3 regions of the Diaphorobacter nitroreducens genome follow, and region 1 is predicted to be linked to each of the others. Evidence: predicted binding sites of a transcription regulator. Region 1 holds the regulator's gene; each other region holds the start of a gene.
What was found. The regulator sigma-54, encoded in region 1, starts transcription at its own class of promoters, with help from an activator protein. The targets are predictions, from matches to a motif close to TGGCANGNAANCTGCTTT.
Positions count from the first base shown of each region.

Region 2: adh (aldehyde dehydrogenase) is a predicted target of sigma-54. The motif match lies at 2,495-2,512, and genes of this name have one in related genera.
Region 3: glnA (type I glutamate--ammonia ligase) is a predicted target of sigma-54. The motif match lies at 1,598-1,615, and genes of this name have one in related genera.

Region 1 is NZ_CP016278.1:2,893,921-2,899,444, reverse strand. It holds gene BA022_RS13560 (thiol:disulfide interchange protein DsbA/DsbL) at 10-660, shown strand; gene lptA (lipopolysaccharide transport periplasmic protein LptA) at 834-1,493, shown strand; gene lptB (LPS export ABC transporter ATP-binding protein) at 1,517-2,269, shown strand; gene BA022_RS13545 (RNA polymerase factor sigma-54) at 2,322-3,899, shown strand; gene BA022_RS13540 (acyl-CoA thioesterase) at 3,903-4,346, shown strand; partial or broken gene BA022_RS13535 (THUMP domain-containing class I SAM-dependent RNA methyltransferase) at 4,343-5,524, shown strand, end outside.
Region 2 is NZ_CP016278.1:1,239,705-1,245,228, forward strand. It holds gene BA022_RS05780 (AI-2E family transporter) at 1-279, opposite strand, end outside; gene BA022_RS05785 (Na/Pi cotransporter family protein) at 563-2,278, shown strand; gene adh (aldehyde dehydrogenase) at 2,571-4,094, shown strand; gene adhP (alcohol dehydrogenase AdhP) at 4,190-5,221, shown strand; gene BA022_RS05800 (DUF779 domain-containing protein) at 5,243-5,524, shown strand, end outside.
Region 3 is NZ_CP016278.1:2,011,025-2,016,548, forward strand. It holds gene glnA (type I glutamate--ammonia ligase) at 134-1,549, opposite strand; gene BA022_RS09425 (competence/damage-inducible protein A) at 1,706-2,527, opposite strand; gene BA022_RS09430 (EI24 domain-containing protein) at 2,524-3,414, opposite strand; gene BA022_RS09435 (sterol desaturase family protein) at 3,442-4,440, opposite strand; gene BA022_RS09440 (polysaccharide deacetylase family protein) at 4,491-5,327, opposite strand; gene BA022_RS09445 (YncE family protein) at 5,314-5,524, opposite strand, start outside.

The sequences.
Region 1 (5,524 bases):
TCCCAACCTATGAAACGCCGTGAGTTTTCTCTGACCGTCGCCTCCGCGGCCACCGCCCTGAGCCTGCCGCTGGCGGCGCCCGCACTGGCGCAAGGCCGCCAGTTCAAGGAAGGCAATGACTACGTCAAGCTGGGCAAGCCCGTCGCAACCGAGGCACCTGCCGGGAAGATCGAGGTCATCGAGTTCTTCTGGTACAGCTGCCCGCACTGCAACACGTTCGAGCCTTCGCTGGAGGCCTGGATCAAGTCGGCGCCCAAGGACCTGCATATCCGCCGCGTGCCCGTGGCGTTCAATGCGAGCTTCGTGCCGCAGCAAAAGCTCTACTACGCGCTGGAAGGCATGGGCAAGCTGCCCGAGCTGCATGCGAAGGTGTTCCGCGCGGTGCACGTGGAACGCCTGCCGCTGAACAAGGACGAGCTGATCTTCGACTGGATCGGCAAGCAGGGCGTGGACGTGGCGAAGTTCAAGGAGGTCTACAACTCCTTCACCGTATCCAACCAAGTGCGCAAGGCGTCGCAGCTGCAGGATGGCTACCAGGTCGAAGGCGTTCCCTCCATGGGAGTGGCCGGCCGCTACTACACCGACGGCACCATGGCGGGCAACATGCAAAGCGTGCTGCAGGTGGTGGAGCACCTGGTTGGCGTAGCGCGCAAGGGCTGAAGCGCCCCGCCGCCACCAGCGACAAGCGCGCCTACGGGCGCGCTTTTTTCATGCCTGCGCACCGGTTGGCGCGGCGGCATGACAGCCGGTGGCAGGCCTGTACGGGTTGATGCGATCCACTGCGGCGGCGGCGCGCTTGCGTCAGTACAATGACCGCAAGATTCGTGCCCTCTATGAGAACCCGATTGCCCTTCCTCCTCCTGTCCCGCGCCGCAGCGCTGGCCCTGGCGCTGGCCGCATCGCCGCTGGTGCACGCCGAAAAAGCCGACCGCAACAAGCCCATGAACATCGAGGCCGATGCCCTGCGCCACGATGAGCTCAAGCAGACCAGCGTTTTCACCGGCCGTGTCGTCATGACCAAGGGCACCATCGTGCTGCGCGGCGCGCAGCTGGAGGTGCGCCAGGACCCCGACGGCTTCCAGTACGGTGTGGTGACGGCCGAGCCGGGCAAGCGCGCTTTTTTCCGGCAAAAGCGCGACACCGCGCCGGGCGCGCCCGACGAGTTCGTCGAGGGCGAGGGCGAGGTCATCGAATACGACGGCCGCGCCGACGTGGTGAAGCTCATCCGCCGCGCCGAGCTGCGCCGCTACCGCGAGGCCACACTGACCGACGAGCTGGCCGGCGCCCTCATCGTCTACAACAACCTCACGGACGTGTTCACCGTGGACGGGCAAAAGACTGCGCCCGCCGGCGCCACTGCTGGCACGCCGGGCGGCCGGGTGCGGGCGGTGCTCGCGCCCAAGGAGCCTGCCTCGGGCACCAGCGCCACGCCGCCCGTGCGCACCGAGCCGCCCGCGCTGCGTACCAGCCCCAGCCTGGACGGCGCGAAGTGAGCGCGGCCTTGGACGATGCGCGCATGAGCGAAGGCGTCAGCCGCCTGGAGGCGCTGCACCTGGAGAAGTCCTACGGCAGCCGCAAGGTGGTCAAGGACGTGTCCGTGGTCGTGCAAAAGGGAGAGGTGGTGGGCCTATTGGGCCCCAACGGCGCCGGCAAGACCACATCGTTCTACATGATCGTCGGCCTGGTGCGCAGCGACGGCGGCCGCATCAGCATCGACGGGCAGGACGTGACGGACATGCCCATCCACCGGCGCTCGCGGCTGGGCCTGTCGTACCTGCCGCAGGAAGCCTCGATCTTTCGCAAGCTCAATGTCGAAGACAACGTGCGCGCGGTGCTGGAGCTGCAGACCGACGAGGCCGGCCGCACCCTGCCGCGCGCCGAGGTGGAGCGGCGCCTGACCGCGCTGCTGCAGGAGCTGCGCGTGGACCACCTGCGCAAGTCGCCTGCACTGGCGCTGTCGGGCGGCGAGCGCCGGCGCGTGGAGATCGCGCGCGCGCTGGCCACGCAGCCGCGCTTCATCCTGCTGGATGAGCCCTTTGCCGGCATCGACCCGATCGCCGTGATCGAGATCCAGCGCATCATTGGCTTTCTCAAGGCGCGCGGCATTGGCGTGCTGATCACCGACCACAACGTGCGTGAGACGCTGGGCATCTGCGACCACGCCTTCATCATCAGCGACGGCCAAGTGCTGGCTCAGGGTACGCCGTCGGACATCGTCGACAACGCGGAAGTGCGCCGGGTGTACCTGGGCGAGCACTTCCGCATGTGAGAGTGATGGGCGACCACGGCGCGATGCAGGACCAGACAGTGGGTTGCAGGCCATGAAGCCCGGCCTGTCGCTGCGCGTCTCGCAGCACCTGGCGCTCACACCGCAGCTGCAGCAGTCGATCCGCCTGCTGCAGCTGTCCACGCTGGAGCTGGCCCAGGAGGTCGAGCAAATGCTCGACGAGAACCCCTTCCTGGAGCGCACGCTGGAAGAGGCCCCGCGCGAGGAGTTCGGCCTGGCCCAGGCCGATGCACCGGTGAGCGAGCAAGACCGCGAAGCCGAGGATGCTATTTATTCAGGAGCTGTCAGCGCAGGACAGGAAAGCGCTACAAGCCAAAATGATGCAGAAACCTCCACCGCCGAATCCACGGCCGAACCCGCGGACTGGGAAGGCGACGGCTCGGTAGACCTGGCGCCCGACGACAGCGAGTGGGGCGGCGACGCCCCGGCGCGCAACGGTGCCGGCGCGGGGAGCGACGACGAGGTGGACGCCACCGAGCTGGCCCGCAGCCAGGAGTCGCTCACGGCCTTCCTGCACCGCCAGGCGCTGGCGCTGCGCCTGTCCGAGCTGGACATGGCCGCGCTGCGCTTTCTCATCGAATCGCTGAACGACGACGGCTACCTGGACGAGTCGCTGCAGGACCTGGCCGCCAGCCTGGCGGGCACCGAAGAACCCGAGCAACTCGATGAACTGGTGCACCGTTTCACCGTGGCGCTGCGCCTGCTGCAAAGCCTGGAGCCCGCGGGCGTGGGCGCGCGCGGCCTGGCCGAATGCCTCACGCTGCAGCTGCGTGCGATGGACCAGGACGAAGAGGGCGACCCCGACGTGATCCAGGCCGCGCTGGCCATCTGCGGCCAGCCGCTGGACCTGCTGGCCAAGCGCGACGTGCGCCGCCTGGCGCAGGCCTGCGGCACCAGCGAAGAGCGCACGCGTGCCGCGATGGTCTTGATCGCGCGGCTGGAGCCACGCCCGGGCAGGCGCTTTGCCGACGTGGACCGCAACATCATCGTGCCCGACGTGATCGTCAAGAAAACCGGCCGCGGCGGACAGCAGAACTTCAGCGTGCAGCTCAACCCGGACGTGATGCCGCGTCTGCGCGTGCACGACATCTACGCCGGTGCGTTGCGCGGCGGCCGTGGCGAAGGCCACCAGGCGCTGCAGGCACGGCTGCAGGAGGCGCGCTGGTTCATCAAGAACATCCAGCAGCGTTTTGACACCATCCTGCGCGTGTCGCGCGCCATCGTGGAGCGGCAGAAGAACTTCTTCGTGCATGGCGAACTGGCCATGCGCCCGCTGGTGCTGCGCGACATTGCCGATGAACTGGGCCTGCACGAGTCCACCATCAGCCGCGTGACCACCGCCAAGTACATGGCTACGCCGCAAGGCACCTACGAACTCAAGTATTTCTTCGGCTCGGGGCTGGGCACCGAAACCGGCGGCAACGCCTCCAGCACGGCCGTGCGCGCGCTCATCAAGCAGTTCATCGCGGCCGAGAACCCGCACAAGCCGCTGTCGGACAGCCAGATCGCCGAGATGCTCAAGGAGCAGGGCATTGAATGTGCGCGCCGCACCGTGGCCAAATACCGTGAGGCGCTCAAGATCGCCCCGGCCAACCTCCGCAAGGCACTTTGAACCATGGCACGCGTCGTCTTCGACCTTCCCCCGCATTTCGGCTTCAGTACCGAGCTGCAGATCTACATCAGCCATGTCAACCAGGGCGGACACCTGGACAACGCGCAGTTGCTCAGCCTCGTGTCCGAGGCGCGCGTGCGTTTCTTCAAGTCGCTGGGTTACCCCGAGGCCGACGTGGCGGGCCTGTCCACCGTGGTGGGCGACATCGTGGCGCAGTACAAGTCCGAGGCGTTCCACGGCGAGACGCTGCGCGTGGAGATGACGCCGCAGGACTTCAACCGCTACGGCTTCGACCTCGTCTTCCGGTTGACCGAGAAGAGCCAGGGGCGCGAGATCGCGCGCGGCAAGACCGGCATCGTCTTCATCGACCGGGCGGCCCGCAAGCCCGCACCCATTCCTGAATCCGTGCTCCAGCCATTGCTGCAGCGCGCAGCACAGCCGCAATGAACCAGCTTCAACTCTTTTTGCCCTGCGCCGCTGGCGTGGAGGGCTATCTGGCCGACGAGGTGCACAGCCTCACGGGGCTGGCCGGGCAGGACCTGCTCGTGGGCCGCGCGGGCGTGCTGCTGCGCGCCTCCTGGCGCGACGCGCTGCGCCTGAACCTGCACAGCCGCCTGGCGCAACGCGTGCTGGTGCAGCTGGCCGAGCGGCCCTACCGCAACGAGGACGACATCTATGCCGCCGCGGCCGACGTGGCCTGGGAGATCTGGTTCACCCCGCGCCAGAGCTTCAAGGTGGAGGTGACGGCCCAGCACAGCCCGCTCAAGAGCCTGAACTTCGCTGCGCTGCGCGTGAAGGATGCCGTGGCCGACCGCTTCCGCGCCAAGGCCGGCGTGCGTCCCGACGTGCAGACGCAGTGGCCCGACGTGCGCGTGCACCTGCACCTGACCAGCGACCGCGCCCAGATCTACATCGACACCTCGGGCGAGCCGCTGTTCAAACGCGGCTGGCGCGAGGACAAGGGCGACGCGCCGCTCAAGGAAACGCTGGCCGCAGCCATGATCGCCGCCACCGGCTGGGACCCGCATGGCGAGCAGCCGCTGCCGCTGTACGACCCCTGCTGCGGCAGCGGCACCGTGGTCATCGAGGCCGCGCAGATCGCCTGCCGCATCGCGCCGGGCCTGCAGCGGCGCTTTGCCTTCGAGAAGCTTTTGCCGCACCAGGCCCATGTCTGGTCTGCGATCAAGGATGAAGCTGCCAGCGCCGTTACCACGGCCTCGGTGCCGATTTTTGGCAGCGACGTGTCGCACCGCATGGTGGACTTTGCCCAGCGCAATGCCGTGCGCGCCGGCGTGGCCGACGCGGTGCAGCTGCGCGGCGGCGATGCGCTGCAGCGCATGCCGCCCAGTGAACAACCCGGGGTGATGCTGCTGAATCCGCCGTATGGCGAGCGCATCGCCGCGGCCGGCACGGCGGGGCGCAATGCGCGTGAGCGCATGTCCACGGTCGAGCGCATGGGCCGCGAGACGGCGCAGACCGAAGACGGCGTGGACTTCTTCGCGCAGTTGGCCGCGCACTGGAAGAAGCACTACGCCGGCTGGCAGGCCTGGATGCTCACGCCCGACCTCAAGCTGCCCGGCAAGATGCGCCTGAAGGAGTCGCGCCGCGTGCCGCTGTGGAACGGC
Region 2 (5,524 bases), 1.7 Mb from region 1:
CAGCGGCTCCAGCACGAAGCTCAGCAGGAACGCCAATGCCAGCGGCACCAGCAGCGTACGGCCGAAGTACAGGCCCGCGACCACCAGCGCCGCGATCACCAGGCCGATCATGAATCGCAGGCTGGGCACCGTGGCGTCCATGGCCGTGGCGGTGTGCACGGTGCGCTGCGGCGGATAGCCCGAAGCGGTGGCGCCGCGCGCCGCCCCCGCATCCCTGGCCGGCCTGGAATCGGTCGGCTCCTGCGGCCCGCTGTTGCCCATGGCGTTGTCCCCTTGCATCGCTTCTCGAAGTCGTGTCCGGCGCGTATTGTCCGCTGCGCGGCCCCGCGCCCCTGTAGGCGGCAGCCGCCACAGACTGCACGCGGGCGGGCGGGCGGTTGACAGCGCACGCCGTGCACCGCGCCGCCCGTAAGGCGCTCCACACTACCGATCAATGACCTAAAATAGCCCCAGAGCGCTTGCAGCAAGCGCGACCAGCTATCAAAATAAAAGCGCCTCTGCCGCACCGCCCCGTCGGCACGCACCTACCGGTCTACCCGAACAAAACCACCGCGCCGCCGCCTTGACCGCCACCGCCACTCCCCTGATTGCCGCCGGCACCCTGCTGGGCGGCATCGGCCTGTTCCTGCTGGGCATGACCATGCTGACCGACGGGCTCAAGCTGGCGGCCGGGCGCGCGCTGGAGCGCATCCTGGCCGCCTGGACGCGCACGCCGCTGCACGGGCTGGTGACCGGGGTGGCGCTCACGGCGCTGGTGCAATCGTCCACCGCCATGACGGTGGCGGCCATCGGTTTCGTCAATGCGGGGTTGCTGGGCTTCAGCTCCGCGCTGTGGGTGGTGTTCGGCTCCAATCTGGGTTCATCGGTCACCGGCTGGCTCGTCGCGTGGCTAGGCTTTGCGGTGAAGGCCGATGCCTTCGCCCTTCCGTTCATCGGCATCGGCATGGCGCTGCAAATCACCGGCAGCGGCACGCGGCGCGGTGCGCTGGGCCAGGCGGTGGCGGGGTTCGGCGTGCTGTTCCTGGGGATCGAACTGCTGCGCAACGGCTTCACCGGGCTGGGTCCGCAGGCGCTGCCACCGCTGTCCAGCGACCTGCCGGGCCTGGCGCTGGCAGTGCTCATCGGCCTGGGCATGACGGTGGTGTTGCAGGCCTCGTCGGCCACGCTGGCGGTGGTGCTGACGGCCGTGGCGGGCGGCTCGCTGGCGGTGGAAGTGGGCGCGGGCGTGGTCATCGGCGCCAACGTGGGCACCACGCTCACGGGCATCCTGGCCGCCATCCACGCCACGTCCAACGCGCGGCGCCTGGCGGCGGCACACGTGCTGTTCAACGTGGTGACGGCCGCGGCGGCCCTGGCGCTGCTGTCGCCCCTGCTCACGGCCATCCATCATCTGGGCGTATGGCTCACGGGTGAGGGAGACGCAGTGACGCAGCTCGTGATCTTCCACACCGCGTTCAACCTGCTGGGCGTGCTGCTCATGTGGCCGCTGTCGGGGCCGCTCGCGCGCTTTCTGCTGGCACGCTTTCGCTCGGCGGACGAAGACGTGGCCCGTGCGCAGTTCCTGGACCACAACGTGGCCGCCGTGCCCGCGCTGGCCCTGCAGGCGCTGCGCCGCGAGATGGCGCGCGTAGGCCACCTGGCACTGCAGCTGGCGTCGGATGCCACCCGCATGGCGCCCGTCGCCCTGCCCTGGCAACCGGCCGGCGCACAGGCCGCGAGCCAGCTCACGCGCCAGTTGCAGGCGCTGGAGCAGCTACAGCAGCAGGTGGGCGCGTTTGTGAGCGACGTGAGCCGCCAGCCGCTATCGCGCGACGTGGCCGACCAGATGCCCGAGCTGCTGCGCATTGCGGGCTACTACGACACGCTGGCGCGTGTCATGCACCAGGTGGGCCAGCAGGCGCTGCGCGTCACGCACCCCGCAACGGTGGCGCCCACCACGCCCGAAGGCCACCCCCTGGCCGCGCTGCCCCTGGCCTTCACCGCGGCGCTGGATTTCTTTGCCGCCGCTAATCCCAAGGCCCACGACCTGGACCAGGTGAACACCGCACAAGCCGTGTTCGACGCGGCGTATGAAGCCGCCAAGGCCGCCGTGCTGCGCGCGGGTGCCCAGGGCTTGCTGGAAGTGACGGCCGTGCACGAGTGGACGGGCCTGCTGGGCGACCTGCGCCGCGCCGTGGAACAGGCCCACAAGGCCGCGCAGCATCTGGCGGCACTGCCGCGTCTCAAACCCACCCCGCCCGCCAACGGCCCGGCAAGCGTTACGCCCGGTGCCGAGTGATCTGCGGAAGCAGATCAGGCAAAAAAGCGCCTAAAGCGCCCTCGCATACTGCGCTGGCAGCTATATAAAGCATAGCAATCTGAGCACATCCGTACGGCTGCACTCCCAACGGGTGTTCCGTCATGGGCCGGCGCACTGTTGCGTTATGGCACACGGCTGCGCCGCTGCGGCACAGCCGCGGCACGCCCCACCGCCCCCTTCCCTCTGTCGCCGTGCTGGCACGGCGCTTGCACTGAGGCACTGCCGCCGCCGCATCGGTGGCATTCCTTCACAAGCATTCAGGAGACACCACATGAACATGGCCGAAATCGCCAGCCTTGGCATCGCCAACCCCTACAAGCAGCAGTACGGCAACTACATCGGCGGGCACTGGGTGGCGCCCGTGGACGGGCAGTACTTCGAGAACATCTCGCCCATCAACGGCCAGAAGTTCACGGCCGTGCCACGCTCCAACAGCAAGGACATCGACGCCGCACTGGACGCCGCCCACAAAGCCAAGGCCGCGTGGGGCCGCACCTCGACCACCGAGCGCGCCAACATCCTGAACCGGATCGCCGACCGCATGGAGGCCAACCTGCTGCAGATCGCCGTGGCCGAGACCATCGACAACGGCAAGCCGCTGCGCGAGACCATGGCGGCCGACATTCCGCTGGCCATCGACCACTTCCGCTACTTCGCCGGCGCGGTGCGCGCGCAGGAGGGCGGCATCAGCGAGATCGACGCCGACACCATCGCCTACCACTTCCATGAGCCGCTGGGCGTGGTCGGGCAGATCATTCCGTGGAACTTCCCCATCCTGATGGCGGTGTGGAAACTCGCCCCCGCGCTGGCTGCGGGCAACTGCGTGGTGCTGAAACCCGCGGAGCAGACGCCCGCCTCCATCCTGGTGCTGATGGAGATCATTGGCGACCTGCTGCCGCCGGGCGTGGTCAATGTGGTCAACGGCTTTGGCCTGGAGGCCGGCAAGCCGCTGGCCTCCAGCAACCGCATCGCAAAAATAGCCTTCACCGGCGAGACCACCACGGGCCGGCTGATCATGCAGTACGCCAGCCAGAACATCATTCCCGTGACGCTGGAGCTGGGCGGCAAGAGCCCCAACATCTTCTTTGAGGACGTGATGTCCGCCGACGACGGCTTCTTCGACAAGGCGCTGGAAGGCTTTGCGATGTTCGCGCTGAACCAGGGCGAGGTCTGCACCTGCCCCAGCCGCGCGTTGATCCAGGAATCGATCTACGAGCGCTTCATGGAGCGCGCGCTCAAGCGCGTGGCCGCCATCCAGCAGGGCCACCCGCTGGACAAGAACACCATGATCGGCGCCCAGGCCTCGCAGGAGCAACTGGAAAAGATTCTTTCTTACCTGGACCTGGGCAAGCAGGAAGGCGCCCAGTGCCTCATCGGCGGCGCGCGCAACACCGCCCTGGGCGGCGACCTGGCCGGCGGCTACTACGTGCAGCCCACGGTGTTCAAGGGACACAACAAGATGCGCATCTTCCAGGAAGAAATCTTCGGGCCCGTGGTCTCGGTGACCACCTTCAAGACCGAAGAAGAGGCGCTGGAGATCGCCAACGACACGCTCTACGGCCTGGGCGCGGGCGTGTGGAGCCGTGATGGCGCGCGCGCCTTCCGCATGGGCAAGGGCATCCAGGCCGGGCGCGTGTGGACCAACTGCTATCACCACTACCCCGCGCACGCCGCGTTTGGCGGCTACAAGCAGTCGGGCATCGGTCGTGAGAACCACAAGATGATGCTGGACCACTACCAGCAGACCAAGAACCTGCTGGTGAGCTACACCCAGCAGCCGCTGGGCTTCTTCTAAGCCCATACAGCGCCCCCACTGGCCGTCCCAGCGGGGGCGGCTGGTGCACGGGGGCTCCCCTTGCGTTCATTTGCACAGAGAAGGAGGTTTATCCCATGCCAGCCAAGACAATGAAAGCCGCCGTGGTCCGTGAATTCGGCAAGCCGCTGACGATCGAAGAGGTGCCCGTGCCCGCCCCCACCGCCGACCAGATCCTGGTGAAGATCGAGGCCTCGGGCGTGTGCCACACCGACCTACACGCCGCCGAGGGCGACTGGCCCGTCAAGCCCAATCCGCCCTTCATCCCGGGGCATGAGGGCGTGGGCTTCGTCGCCGCCGTGGGCGCCAACGTCAAGCATGTGAAGGAAGGCGACCGCGTGGGCGTGCCCTGGCTGCACTCGGCCTGCGGCTGTTGCACGCACTGCCTGGGCGGTTGGGAGACGCTGTGCGAGTCGCAGAGCAACACGGGGTATTCGGTCAACGGCGGTTTTGCCGACTACGCGCTGGCCGACCCCAACTACGTGGGCCACCTGCCGAAAGACGTGGGCTTCGTGGACATCGCCCCCGTGCTGTGCGCCGGCGTGACCGTGTACAAAGGCCTGAAGGTGACCGACACCAAGCCCGGCGACTGGGTGGCGATTTCCGGCATTGGCGGCCTGGGCCACATGGCCGTGCAGTACGCCCGCGCCATGGGGCTGAACGTGGCTGCGGTGGACGTGGACGACGACAAGCTCGCGCTGGCCCGCCAGCTGGGCGCCAGCGTGACGGTGAACGCGCGCGACACCGACCCGGCCGCCTTCCTGCAAAAGGAGATCGGCGGCGCGCACGGTGCGCTGGTCACGGCCGTGTCGCCCAAGGCCTTCGAGCAGGCGCTGGGCATGGTGCGGCGTGGCGGCACGGTGTCGCTCAACGGGTTGCCGCCGGGCAACTTCCCTCTGCCCATCTTCGACATGGTGCTGCGCGGCGTGACCGTGCGCGGCTCCATCGTCGGCACGCGTCTGGACCTGCAGGAGTCGCTGGACTTCGCCGCGCGCGGCCAGGTGAAGGCCACGGTGCGCACCGAGAAGCTGGAGAACATCAACGACGTGTTCGCGCGCATGCACAAGGGCCAGATCCAGGGCCGCGTGGTGCTGGACATGGCGGCCTGACGCCGCGGCACAGGCAACGCCATGACCACGCCAGCGCCGCCCGCCACCCGCGTGTCGGCCACGCCCGAGGCCACGGCGCTCATCAAGCGCCTGGTGGCCCAGCACGGCCCGCTGATGTTCCACCAGTCGGGCGGCTGCTGCGACGGCAGCGCGCCCATGTGCTTTGCCCGCGGGGAGTTCCTGCTGGGCGGTGCCGACGTGCTGCTGGGCGAGATCGCCGGGCAGCCGTTCTACATGAGCCGCTCGCAGTTCGCGTACTGGGAGCACACGCACCTCCTCATCGATGCGGTACCGGGCGGCGGG
Region 3 (5,524 bases), 880 kb from region 1:
TTGCGACGGCCCAACGCTGCGGTTTTGGTGCGACGGGCTGCCGTGTTCCGTCAACCACGCACGCAGCCCATCCATAGAAAAAGGCGGCCGGAGCCGCCTTGTTGACAACAGCCGGGGGCCTAAGCCCCTGCCATCACAGCGAGTAGTACATGTCGTACTCGACGGGATGCACGGCCATGCGGAAGCGCGTGACTTCCTGCATCTTCAGCTCGATGTAGGCGTCGAGCATGGAGTCGGTGAACACGCCGCCCTTGGTCAGGAACGCGCGGTCCTTGTCCAGCGCTTCCAGCGCCTGGTCCAGGCTGTGGCACACGGTGGGCACCAGCTTGTCTTCCTCCGGCGGCAGGTGGTACAGGTCCTTGGTAGCGGCTTCGCCCGGGTGGATCTTGTTTTCCACGCCGTCCAGACCCGCCATCAGCAGGGCCGCAAAGCCCAGGTAGGGGTTCATCAGCGGATCGGGGAAGCGCGCTTCCACGCGGCGGCCCTTCGGGTTGGCCACGAACGGGATGCGGATGGAGGCCGAGCGGTTCTTGGCCGAGTAGGCCAGCTTCACCGGCGCCTCGAAGTGCGGCACCAGACGCTTGTAGCTGTTGGTGCCAGGGTTCGTGATGGCGTTCAGTGCGCGAGCGTGCTTGATGATGCCGCCGATGTAGTACAGCGCGAAGTCCGACAGACCCGCATAGCCGTCGCCGGCGAACAGGTTCTTGCCGTCCTTCCAGACCGACTGGTGCACGTGCATGCCCGAGCCGTTGTCGCCGTGGTAGGGCTTGGGCATGAAGGTGGCGGTCTTGCCGTAGGCATTGGCCACGTTGTGGATCACGTACTTCTGCAGCATGGTCCAGTCGGCACGCTCCACCAGCGTGCTGAACCGGGTGCCGATCTCGTTCTGTCCGGCACCGGCCACTTCGTGGTGGAACACCTCGACCGGAATGCCCAGGGATTCAAGGATCAGGGACATCTCGGCGCGCATGTCCTGCGTGCTGTCGACCGGGGGCACGGGGAAGTAGCCGCCCTTGGTGGTGGGACGGTGGCCGCGGTTGCCCCCTTCGAGCTTGGCGCCGGTGTTCCAGGGGGCTTCGTACTCTTCGATCTCGTAGAAGGTGTGGTTGGGATCGGTGCTCCAGCGCACGCCGTCGAAGATGAAGAACTCGGGCTCCGGGCCGAAGTAGGCCGTGTCGCCCATGCCGGAGGCTTTCAGGTACGCCTCGGCACGCTTGGCGATGGAGCGCGGGTCGCGGTCGTAGGCCTTGCCGTCGGCCGGCTCCACCACGTCACACGCCATGATCATGGTGGTTTCTTCGAAGAACGGGTCGATGTTGGCGGTGTTCGGATCGGGCATGAGCAGCATGTCCGACGCCTCGATACCCTTCCAGCCGGCGACCGACGAGCCGTCGAACGCATGGCCCGAGGCGAACTTGTCTTCGTCGAAGTGCGAGATCGGCACGGTGACGTGCTGTTCCTTGCCGCGGGTATCCGTGAAGCGGAAGTCCACGAACTTGACTTCGTTTTCCTTCACCATCTTCATCACGTCTGCAACGGTCTTGGCCATCAGGGTTCTCCAGGGATAGAAGTGCTCATCAACAATGATGCGCACAGAAAAGCAGTTTGCGTGCCAGCGAATGGGGACACCCGTACGGGGCAAGCCGGGCGCAGAGCCCTGCGACGGCGCACCAAACGCGTGCAGGATTTTAAGTGGTCCGCCTTCTTACCATTTGCGCACCATTTCAGGGCCTATGGATGCACCTGTTTGGTGCAAACCTTCCTGCAGCGCCTGCCACGCGGCAGGCACCAGGGCAGCGGCCCCCTTGACGCCCAATTCCACATGCCGCCCGTGCACCGGATGGTCCACGCTCGGCAGGCTGAACACCTTGATCCCCGGATGTCCGGCCTCGACCCGCTCCATGAGCGGGGTCAGCGCGGCTTCCATCGCGCCGTAAAGCACGACGGAGCGCTCCATCTGCGGCTGCTGGTTGAACCACGGGGCACAGTAATGCTGGAGTGCCCAGTCCACCATAGGCCAGGCCATGACCGGGAACCCCGGCACGAAATGCACCATGCCGCCCCCAGGGCCGTCACACGAGAAGCCGGGGATCTTGTTGTAAGGGTTGGGAATGATGCGCGCGCCCTCAGGAAAAACGCCCATGTTCAGCCGATGCAGATTGTCGGCGCGGTCGGGGTCGAACGCCTCGCCCTGTTCGCGTGCCACATCCTGCATGCGCTCGGTGATCAGGCGCTTGGCCTCGGGGTGCAGGACCAGCGGGCGTTGCAATGCGGCCGCCGCGCATTGGCGCGTGTGGTCGTCGGGAGTGGCACCAATGCCGCCGCAACTGAACACGATGTCCGACGAGGCAAAGGCGCGCTGCAGCGCCGCCGTGATGCGCGGACGGTCGTCGCCCACGTAGTCCGCATAGGACAGCGCAAGCCCGCGTGCCGCAAGCAGTTCGATGACCTTGGCGAGGTGCTTGTCCGCCCGCTTGCCCGAGAGGATTTCATCGCCAACGATGATGAGGCCGAAAGCCGGTGTCATGGGTTGTCCTGCAGGTGAGACGAGGATGGCAAAGAAGGCGCTGGCGTTGCGGGCGCGGCGGTTGCAGGCGTATCGCCCGGCGGGCGTTCGCCTCGCTGCTCGCGCAGCTGTTGCAGCGCGGCCAGACAGAAATGCGTGAACCACAGCGATGAGAAAGCGAACACCAGCGTGTAGATCCAGATGGCGATCGGCACTAGGACGAGGAACGCCGCTGCGAACACCACGCCCGACGCCCAGACAATGCCGGGCGCGGCCCCTAGAAATCCGCTCAACACGCCAATGCTCAGCAGGCTGAGCTGATGGCGCTTGAAAATCTCCTGCCGCTCCGGCTTGCTCGCGTGTTCGGCCAGTGCGTCAAAGGCCATGACACGGTAGGTGAGCCATCCCCAGATGAGTGGAGGCAGGATCAACACCAGCGGCGGGACCAGCCACAGCGGCATGGACAGCACCAGCGCAATGAGCGCCGCGATGGTCGCCCCCAGAGACCACAGCACGCTGGCGAGGAATGAACCGCCCCGCTTGCGCTGCAGTTGCGCAAAACGCCGCTGCGCCACCAGAGTCACGATGGCAGGGGCCATCAACACCGCCACCGCGAGCACGCAGACAATGACGATCAGTGGCGTGGCTCCCATAAGCACCAGCAGCGGCGCCAGCGCCACGGGCAGGTTATCCACGCCAAAGTTGTGCAGCCACCCCCACAGCAGGCCCAGCCAGGTGGAGCTTTCCAGCGCCGTCTGCGTCCAGTCCACGGCAGTTGTCCAGAACAGATAGCCGCCGCCCAGCGCCACCACCGTGATCAGCACCAGCGGCAGCAGCGACAGCGCAATGACGCGCGGCATCAGGCAATAGCCCACTGCGCGCCAGAAGGAATCGATGAAAAGCCCCATGCGCGCGAGCATAGCGCGATCGGCGCTCTACGCCCGCCCCACCAGCCGCAGCAGGCCGCGCCACTGCTGCGCCCAGAACCCCCGCCCGTAATCACGCACGCGGCCGCCCGCGTCCGCCTCCACCTGGTCGCGCACGCCCGTGGGCTCGTAGCGGTGCTCGAAGTTGGCCGTACCGAACAACATGTCCCACCACGGCAACAACACGCCGAAGTTATTGCCCCCCAGCACTGCCGCATGCGGGTGCTGATGGGTTCCCTGCCCAGGTGCAGCTTCAGGGCCCAGGCCCATGGCGTGGTGCATGCGGTGGAAACGCGGGCTGACCCACAGGCGCTCGCCCACCTGGCCGAACCACAGGCGCAGGTTGGCGTGGTGCAGGTTCTCGCTGAGCTGAGTGAGGGCCACGATGGCGACAAACTGCCCCGGCGCCACACCGATGCACTGCGCGACGAACACGATGATGGCATCGCGCAGCAGATCGTCCAGCAGATGGTTGCGGTTGTCGCTCCACATCGTCATCTGCCGCTGCGAATGGTGGAGCGCATGCAGCCTCCACCACCATTCAAAGCGGTGCTGGCCGCGGTGGATCCCATAGTCCACGAAGTCGAACACCAGCAGGTACAGCAGCAGGCTCACAACGGGCAAGTCGGAGACACCCGGCCAGAGCGCATCCAGCTGCAGGGTCTTCCAGCCATGGGCGCGCAGGGCGCCAAACAGTGCATTCCACAGAGGCTCCGTGGTGAAGAACAGTGCCAGGCGAAAAAGACCCAGGCGATGGATCAGCGTGTAAAGCATGTCCACGTGCACGGCACCACGGTCGCGCAACGGCTCCACCGGGCGCCAGCGCTCCAAAGGCCCGATCACTGTGACCATCACCCCCAGTTGCAGCAGTCCCACCAGCAGCCATCCGGTGGCGGCATAACCGTCCTCCAGCACATTGGCCTGGCCCAGCATGAAGAGCGCGGGCTGTACCAGCGTCTCGAACAGCCATTGCTGCGCGGTATCGAATAAATAGGTCAGCCCTGACATGAGTCACCGTGGCGTTGCGTGGGTGCGCGGCAGCATAGCCGGGCGTTGTGTCATTTTCTCTGCGATTGTGCTCCGTACACAGGATGCTCGCGCAGCGTGCGAAAGCACAGGCCCCGCGCCTTCAGGCCTTTGACGAGAGGTTCCAGCACAGCGGGTGCCCATGGATCCTTGCGTGACCAGATGCCCAGATGCGCCAGCAGGATGTCGCCGTCACGAACGGTGCGCAACGCACGCTCCAGCAGGGCCGTATTACTGTATTGGTCGCTGGGCAGCTCGTCCCCGAGGAATCCCGCAGCACTCCATCCCACATGCGTATAACCGCAGGATTTGGCAGCCTCCAGCAGGCGCTGAGAGGTCTTGCCACCCGGCGCGCGGAATAGCGGGAGCGGCTCCCGGCCCGTCAGGGCACGCAACCGGCTCGCAGCGCCATCGATCTGTGCGCAGTATTGCGCCCCCGTCATCGTCAGGTCCTGACCTGCCTGAGGACCGGCCGATGGCCTGACCTTGAACCGCGGCTGCAGCGGCGTCCCCTGGTCGGCACGCCAGTACACATGGTGCAGCGTGTGCGATGCGAACTCGTGCCCTTCTGCAGCGCGCGCGCGCCACCAGGGCGCCCAGTAGCCACCCAGGCTGCTGCCGCCCGTCTGAGTCGGTTCGTCTGCGGCAAAGAAGGTCGCCTTTACCTGCTGGCGCTGCAGCACCTCGGCCACCAGATGCGCAACGCCCATGTGGCCAGTGTCAAAAGTCAGGTACACAGCGCCTTTGCAGTCATTTTGGCCTGTAGCGCTTGCTGGATAAGCGCCAACAGCTATCAAAATTGAAGTGCAACAAATATGCCACCTCCGCCGTGCTCCGGGGGAGCGGCCGCGTGGCTCAGCGCTTGGCATGTCGGAGTGTCCAAACGCCGTGGGGAGACTTGCCCACTTGAACGGCCCGTGCCACCTTGCGCTCCACCGTGTCGATCACGAGCATCTTGCGCGCCCAGCGGGCGCTGACGTAGAGCCAGCGGCCATCCGCCGAGACATCCATGCAGTCCGGCCCGCCGGGCGCCGGATAGCCATCCACCACGCGCAGCGCCTGCATG